2 linked regions of the Thiorhodovibrio frisius genome follow. The protein of the gene in region 1 binds, or shares a complex with, the protein of each later gene. Links are inferred from orthologs where the notes say so. Each region holds a gene or a part of one and is shown on either strand. Other genes may lie near its edges.

What was found.
Region 2: the proteins of tsaD (region 1) and tsaE are in contact, whole or in part, in a crystal structure (PDB 6N9A), measured with the Thermotoga maritima proteins. The link is inferred for Thiorhodovibrio frisius from one-to-one orthologs. Residues at the interface, in WP_004082750.1 of Thermotoga maritima: Cys10, Asp11, Arg49, His50, Leu82, Gly84, Gly135, Gly136, Glu154, Thr155, Leu156, Asp157, Asp158, Ser159, Glu162, Asp165, Lys166, Arg169, Leu170, Tyr175, Lys213, Thr214, Leu217, Tyr218, Gln221, Arg222, Asn324; in WP_004082108.1 of Thermotoga maritima: Leu37, Gly38, Lys46, Lys57, Val59, Lys60, Ser61, Thr63, Phe64, Thr65, Leu66, Met67, Val69, Pro71, Tyr82, Arg83, Leu84, Asp86, Asp88, Phe89, Asp93, Ile128, Asp130, Glu131, Arg134.

What each region holds. Positions count from the first base shown.
Region 1 is NZ_CP121471.1:4,269,406-4,272,943, reverse strand. What follows is about bases 727-3,538. They hold tsaD (tRNA (adenosine(37)-N6)-threonylcarbamoyltransferase complex transferase subunit TsaD), read left to right. Parts: upstream 727-1,522; coding sequence 1,523-2,554; downstream 2,555-3,538. Other genes in these bases: Thiofri_RS19440 (thiazole synthase), read left to right, coding at 3,360-3,538; Thiofri_RS19445 (Uma2 family endonuclease), read left to right, coding at 2,649-3,257; Thiofri_RS19455 (agmatine deiminase family protein), read right to left, coding at 727-1,343. Outside these bases: tRNA 2-thiouridine(34) synthase MnmA, read right to left, coding at 1-269; more of Thiofri_RS19455, read right to left, coding at 279-726.
Region 2 is NZ_CP121471.1:1,267,384-1,271,108, forward strand. What follows is about bases 341-3,339. They hold tsaE (tRNA (adenosine(37)-N6)-threonylcarbamoyltransferase complex ATPase subunit type 1 TsaE), read left to right. Parts: upstream 341-1,553; coding sequence 1,554-2,126; downstream 2,127-3,339. Other genes in these bases: Thiofri_RS06060 (NAD(P)H-hydrate dehydratase), read left to right, coding at 341-1,557; Thiofri_RS06070 (N-acetylmuramoyl-L-alanine amidase), read left to right, coding at 2,289-3,339. Outside these bases: more of Thiofri_RS06060, read left to right, coding at 34-340; more of Thiofri_RS06070, read left to right, coding at 3,340-3,656. UniProt on the Escherichia coli protein: Required for the formation of a threonylcarbamoyl group on adenosine at position 37 (t(6)A37) in tRNAs that read codons beginning with adenine.

The DNA.
Region 1 (3,538 bases):
CGGTATTCGGCCAGAAACTGCTCAAATACCCGGTCCCAGTATTCGGTCGCGAAGTTCACTGTGCGCAAGGGGATACCAAGGCGCTCGGTAACCGCTTGGGCATCGGCCAGATCCTCCGCTGCCGCGCAGTAGCCGGGGGCGTCGTCCTCTTCCCAGTTCTTCATAAAGAGCGCTTCGACCTGGTAGCCCTGCTCGATCAGCAGATGCGTGGCGACGGCGGAGTCGACTCCACCCGAGAGGCCAACCAGAACGCGCTGGGATGCGGACATGGCGCTTGCTTAGACCTGGGGCGCGCGGATGGTCAAGCCGGCCGGTAACTGCATGCAGGCGCAGTGCAGGCTGCCGCCTTGGGCGACCAGTGCGCGACAGTCAATGGCATGAACCTGGCGCTGCGGAAAAGCCGCTTGCAGGAGGCGCGTCGCCTCGGCATCGGCAGGGTCCTGGTAAACCGGCAGCAGCAGGGCGCCATTGATGAGTGCAAAATTGGCATAGCCAGCGGGTAAGCGCTGGCCGTCGGCGGCGAATAGGGGGCGCGGCTGGGGCAGCGGCAACAGGCGATAGGGTTGGCCGCTGGAGTCGCGCAGAGCCCGCAGCTCGGCGGTCATCTGTGCGATGGGGTCATGATCGGGGTCCGCCGGATCATCGCAGGTCACATGGGCAATGGTGCGCTGATCGATAAAGCGGGCGAGGGTGTCGATATGACCGTCGGTATCGTCGCCGCTCAACTGGCCATGCTCCAGCCACAGAAAATGGCGGATGCCGAGTCGCTGATGCAATTCCTGCTCAATGTCATCCTGGCTCCAGCCGGGATTGCGCGCCGGATCAAGCAGCGTGCGCCGCACCAGCAGCAGGCTGCCGGCACCGTCGCTGTCGATGGCGCCGCCTTCGAGCAGCAGCTCGCTGCGCTGCCAGGTGCTGTTGCCAAAAACGCCCTGCTCTTGCAGGCGGGCATTGATGGCATCGTCCAGCTCGCTGGCATATTTGCCGCCCCAGCCGTTGAAGCGAAAATCCAGCAGACAGGGCTGCCCCGGAGCGCCCAGCCCTTGGGTCTCCAAGACGGTGATGGGACCATGATCCCGGGTCCAGGTATCATTGCTGCGCGCCAAAGCAAAGATGAGCTGCGATGATGGCACGCCGGCATCGGCCAGCATTCCCGCCACCCGCGCCTGCCAGGCGGTATCCGGGCAGAGAATGAGCGCCGGCTGATAGCGGCAGAGCGCGCACACCATCTCGACATAGACCGCCTCGACCGCATCGAGCTGGTCGCACCAGTCTGTATCAGGATGCGGCCAGGTCAGCATCAGGGCGCTTTGGGGGTACCATTCGGCAGGCAGGGTTTTCATGATGGCGCAAGATTTGTGGCTCTGAATGTGGCAGTCTAAATGCTGACCCCGCGCAGGCAAAGCACGGCAACCGGAAGGTGAAGCGAGAATCTGGCATTTCGTTTGCCATCCGCTACCCCGTGCATGACGCACTGACCAACAATCCTCAACAATCACCGGCAATTATCGAACTAACAATAATGCGCGTCCTCGGCATTGAAACGTCCTGCGATGAGACCGGCGTGGCCATTTATGGCGACGACATGGGTCTGGCTGCTCACGCGGTTTACAGCCAGACCGAGATTCATGCGGAATACGGCGGCGTGGTGCCGGAGCTGGCCTCGCGCGATCATATCCGCAAGACGCTGCCGCTAATCCATCAGGTGCTTGATGAGGCCGGGCTGGGTGCGAATGACATTGATGGCCTGGCCTACACGGCGGGGCCGGGGTTAATCGGCGCTCTGCTGGTTGGTTCCGCGCTCGGGCGCAGTCTGGCCTGGGCCTGGGATGTGCCGGCTATTGGCGTGCATCACATGGAAGGGCATTTGCTCGCGCCCCTGCTCGAAGACCCGGCGCCAGACTTTCCCTTCGTCGCGTTGCTGGTTTCCGGTGGGCATACCCAGCTCGTCGAGGTCCAGGCTGTCGGGCAATACCGGCTGCTTGGCGAGTCAGTCGACGACGCCGCCGGTGAGGCCTTCGACAAGACGGCCAAGATTCTCGGGCTGCCCTATCCCGGCGGTCCGGCGCTCGCGCGCCTAGCCGAGCAGGGCGATCCTACGCGCTATCGCTTTCCCCGTCCGATGACCGACAGGCCGGGGCTGGAATTCAGCTTCAGCGGGCTCAAGACCTTTGCACTCAATACCCTGCATCAGCTTCAGACATCGGGCGAGGATTCAACTCAGGGCTATGCTGATATTGCCCGCGCGTTTGAAGATGCCGTGGTCGATACTCTGGTGATCAAATGCCGACGCGCGCTGCAACACAGCGGCCTGCAGCGTCTGGTGCTGGCTGGTGGCGTCAGCGCCAACTGCCGCTTGCGCGAGCGCATGACAGAGGCGATTGAAGCTATTGGCGGCCGGGCATTCTTCCCACGCCCGGCGCTGTGCACCGACAATGGCGCCATGATTGCTTATGCTGGCTGGTACAGGCTTAAAGCCGGTCAGCGTGAGCCGCTGGCGTTTCGGCCGCGTCCACGCTGGTCGCTGGAGGAGCTTGCGCCTCTGGCTGGCTGAGTGGTGGCGCGGTTTGGGGTCTTTCAGGCGAGGCTTGGCGGTAGGCCCCAAGCCGAGAAAGTGTTCAAGGTTCAATCGAATAATGGAGGTCGCGATGCAGCCTTTGGAAAAACAATCGCTGAGTTTCGAGGAATGGCTCGAAGCCGAGCGCGCTTCTCTGGAGGGAAAGACCGAGTATTTCGGCGGCGAAGTTTTTGCGATGGCCGGTGGCTCGGAAGCGCACAATTTGATCGCGGGCAACGTGCATGCAGAGTTGCGCGCCAGCTTCAAAGGGCGCCCCTGCTATGCCTACACGAGCGACATGAAAGTCTGGATCGCATCGGTCGAGCTCGGTGCATATCCTGACGCCATGGTGATCTGTGGTGAGCGTGAGTTCCGGGATGGGCGGCGGGATGTGGTGACCAATCCCAGTCTGATTGTCGAGGTGCTGTCGGACAGCACTGAGCTCTATGATCGCGGTAAGAAGTTCGAGCACTACCGGAAACTGCCCAGTCTGCAAGGCTATCTGCTGTTGTCGCAACAGCAGGTGAGCGCGGAGCTATTCCAGCGCGATGGTGATGGGCGCTGGTTCCTAAGGGACTACAATCAGCTCGATCAATCCATTGATTTGCCCTGGCTTGATGTCAGCCTGCCGCTGTCGGAGGTCTATGATAAGGTTGAATTCATTCCCGTTGCCAAGACCGATGGCGTTGCCGATGTCTGAGCGTTGCCACTTCAGCGACGGCCATTCTTGGCCGTCATCGCGGAGGTGCCTAAACTTTCGGTTTTTCAAAGACAAGCTATTGATTAAGACTCAGCTCCCATTATGACTGCATCAATTCAAGCATCCGACGCCCTCACCATTGCCGGTCGGAACTACCAGTCCCGCCTGCTCGTTGGTACCGGCAAGTACCGCGACCTTGACGAAACCGCGCGCGCCATCGAGGCGAGCGGCGCCGAGATCGTGACCGTCGCCGTGCGCCGGACCAATATCGGCCAGAACGC
Region 2 (3,725 bases), 3.0 Mb from region 1 along the record:
AACACTGATCAAGGCAAGCCAATGCCGCGTTTGATGCCGAGCACTGAACAACTGCCCTACGCCCTCTACCGGGCCGAACAGGTGCGCATGCTCGATGCCTGTGCCATTGAGCGTTTTGGCATCCCGGGCGAAACCCTGATGGAGCGCGCCGGTGCGGCGTTGTGGCGACTCATCGAACGCGACTGGCCGCAAGCCGGGCGCCTCACCGTCCTGGCCGGCCCCGGCAACAACGGTGGCGACGGCTATGTGCTGGCGAGGCTGGCTCGGAGCGCCGGGCGCCAGGTGCGCTTGGTGCGGCTTGGCGATCACCAACGCCTGAGCGGCGCAGCGGCAGCGGCGGCAAGCGCTTATGCCGATGCCGGTGGCCAGGTCTCGACCTGGCCCGAATGGCCCGAGGCGAGCGATTTGATCGTGGATGCCATGCTGGGCACTGGGCTGACGCGTGTGGTGACTGGCGACATGGCTGCTGCGATCAACCGTGTCAATCAAGGTCGCGCGCCGGTGCTGGCGGTGGATATTCCCTCAGGACTGAGCGCGGACACCGGCTGCATCCTTGGCGCGGCGATTCGCGCGACTGCAACCTTAAGTTTCATCGGCTTGAAGCAGGGCCTGTTTACCGGTGATGGGCCAGACCGCACCGGTTGTATCCAGTTCGACGCGCTTGAGGTGCCGGCGGCGGTCTATGCCAGTACAGTGGCTGCCGCCCGCCGCACCGACTGGCCCAAGGAGGCGGCGCGCATCGCGCCCCGGTCGCGCACTGCGTACAAAGGCAGCTGTGGTCATCTGCTGGTGGTTGGCGGTGCGCCTGGCATGAGCGGTGCCGCGCGCCTGTGTGGCGAGGCCGCGCTGCGTGCCGGCGCCGGGCTGGTGACCCTGGCAACCCACCCCGACCATGCCGCGCTGCTCAACCTGACCCGCCCAGAGTTGATGGTTGCGGCAGTGTCCTCGCCCGACCAGCTCGCGCCCCTGCTCGAGCGGGCAAGTCTGGTTGCGCTTGGGCCTGGGCTGGGGCGGGCTCCATGGGGCCGGGCGCTGTTTGAGTATTTGCTGCAAGCCGAGGTCATCGGGCAGCGCCCGCTGGTGCTGGATGCCGATGCGCTCAATCTGCTCGCCGAACAGCCGCAACGGCGAGATCACTGGATACTGACACCCCATCCAGGCGAGGCGGCGCGCCTGCTCGCCTGCACAACAGCCGAGATCGCACAAGACCGATTTGCGGCTGCTGCTGAACTCCAGCAACACTATGGTGGCGCTGTGGTGCTGAAAGGCGCGGGCACCTTGATCGCCAGCGCCGCACAACAAGCGCCAGCGCTTTGTAGTCAGGGCAATCCCGGTATGGCCAGTGGCGGCATGGGCGATGCACTGACCGGCATCATTGGCGCGCTGCTCGCCCAGGGGCTCCCACTTGAACAGGCCGCCAGTGCCGGTGTCTGCCTGCATGCAGCGGCAGCGGACTGGGCCGCACGCGAGGGTGAACGTGGTCTACTGGCGTCCGATCTCATCGCCGCCCTGCGCGGCCAGTGGTGCCGTCTGGCGGGTTGGGAGCAGGGGCGATGACAGCGCTCTATATCCCCGATGAACCAGGCATGCTGCGCGTGGGGCAAAGTCTGGCGCCGCTGTTATCGCCCTGGCTAGAGACAGGGCGGGGCAGTATCTCGGCAGCACCCAAAGGAGCACTGGTGTTTCTGCACGGCCAGCTCGGAGCCGGCAAAACCACACTGGTGCGCGGCCTGCTGCGTGCTTATGGCGTTCAGGGCGCGGTGCGGAGCCCGACCTATACGCTGATCGAGCCCTATCAGATCAAGCCTCATGGGATTGAACCCAAAGAGATCGAGCCCAAAGAATTCCGGGCCGAACCTGCTTCCAAGCGCATCTTCCACCTCGATCTCTATCGTTTGGCCGATCCTGAGGAACTTGACTATCTCGGCTGGCAGGAGCTGCTCGGCGATGGTGGTCTATTATTGATCGAATGGCCCGAGCGCGGCGCCGGGCTGCTGCCGCCGCCCGATTTCAGCATCAGCATCGAGATGCAGCCGCCGGGCCGTTCGCTGAGTTTTTGCGGTCGTGGCGACTGGCAGCAGGTCGCAACTGCGGCGGCGCGAGCACTGGGGACGGCCAATGCCTAGGCGCGCAAAACCTGCTGCGCGCGCAAGACTTTAAGCAACTTAGAGAAACCCCCGGCAAACATCAGAAAAAATAGACAATTTTGCCGTCCCTTGCTATGCTTTGAGGCACCAGCGTCGAAAATCCTGCGACCTTGGGGTCCGAGGCTTCCTGCGGGGGGCACTATGAAAAATATTCGACTCATCACCATTCTGCTCATCTGTCTGCTGTCATGGGGCTTAAGCGCCGCCGCTCGGGTCGAGATCCAGGGTGCGCGTCTGTCCAGCCAGAATGAAATGGCCCGCTTGGTGCTCGATACCTCGGGCCCGGTGGTTGAGCACAACATCTTCTCGCTCGACTCACCTGACCGCCTGGTCATCGACTTAGCCGGTGTCAGCCTGTCTGGTCCGCTGCGCCAGCCTGATCCGACCAATCCGCTGCTGACAAGCATCCGCAGCGGCGAGCGCCCCGGGGAGAGCGCCAGAATCGTGCTCGACCTCAAGCGCAAGGTGCGGGTCAAAAGCTTCTGTCTACAACCCGATGGGCGTCATGGTTATCGTCTGGTGGTGGACCTCACACCCAAACCCGAGCAAGAAGTCCGCCAGGAGGCGTTGGCAGAGGCCTCGCGCGGCCTGTCCGGTCATCCCTCGGTGCAACAGCGCTCGGTCAAGCTCAAGGCGCGCGATGTGGTGATTGCCATCGATGCTGGTCACGGTGGCAAAGACCCAGGGGCGGTTGGCCCGCGCGGCACTCGGGAGAAGGATGTGACCCTGGCCATTGCGCGCGTTCTCGCCCGCTTGGTCGATAAAGAGCCCGGGATGCGCGCGGCCATGATCCGCGACAGCGACCGCTTCGTCATTCTGCGCGAGCGCATTCGCATCGCCCGCAAACATCGCGCGGATTTGTTCGTGTCAATTCATGCCGATGCCTTTCGCGATCGCAGCGTACGCGGTTCTTCCGTTTTTACCCTGTCTGAGCGTGGCGCGAGCAGCGAGGCCGCCAAATGGCTGGCTGCACGCGAGAACGAGGTTGACCTTCTTGCCGGCATTGACCTGGGGAAAAGCAACGAAGAAGTCGCTGGCGTGCTGATGAACATGACCCAAAACATGACCATGGAGCACAGCATGCTGGCGGCCAAGCCGGTGTTGGACGAGTTGGGACACCTGGGCAAAATGCACCAGAGTCGCATCCAGTCCGCCGGCTTTGCTGTGCTAAAAGCGCCGGACATTCCGTCCATGCTGGTGGAAACAGCCTTTATTTCCAATCCCGAGGAAGAAAAGCGCCTGCGCGACCCAGCCTTTCAGAACCAGGTCGCGAAAGCCATTCTGGTGGGAATCAAGCGCTACTTCGAGGCCAATCCGCCGCCGCAAACCCTGTTTGCGATGAGAAATGACAGGGGCGCCAGCTCCATCCGTCATGTCATCGAACGCGGCGATACCCTGCTCGATATTGCGCGCGATTATCAGGTCAGCCTGCCATCACTGCGCTCTCTCAACCAGCTTGAGAGCGACCGCATCCGCGTCGGCCAGGTTCTGCGCATTCCTGAAAGCTGAACAACGGCTGACACCGCTCCCTTGCCTGATGTGCCTGAGCGAGCAACACCACGACATCTAAAAGTCGTA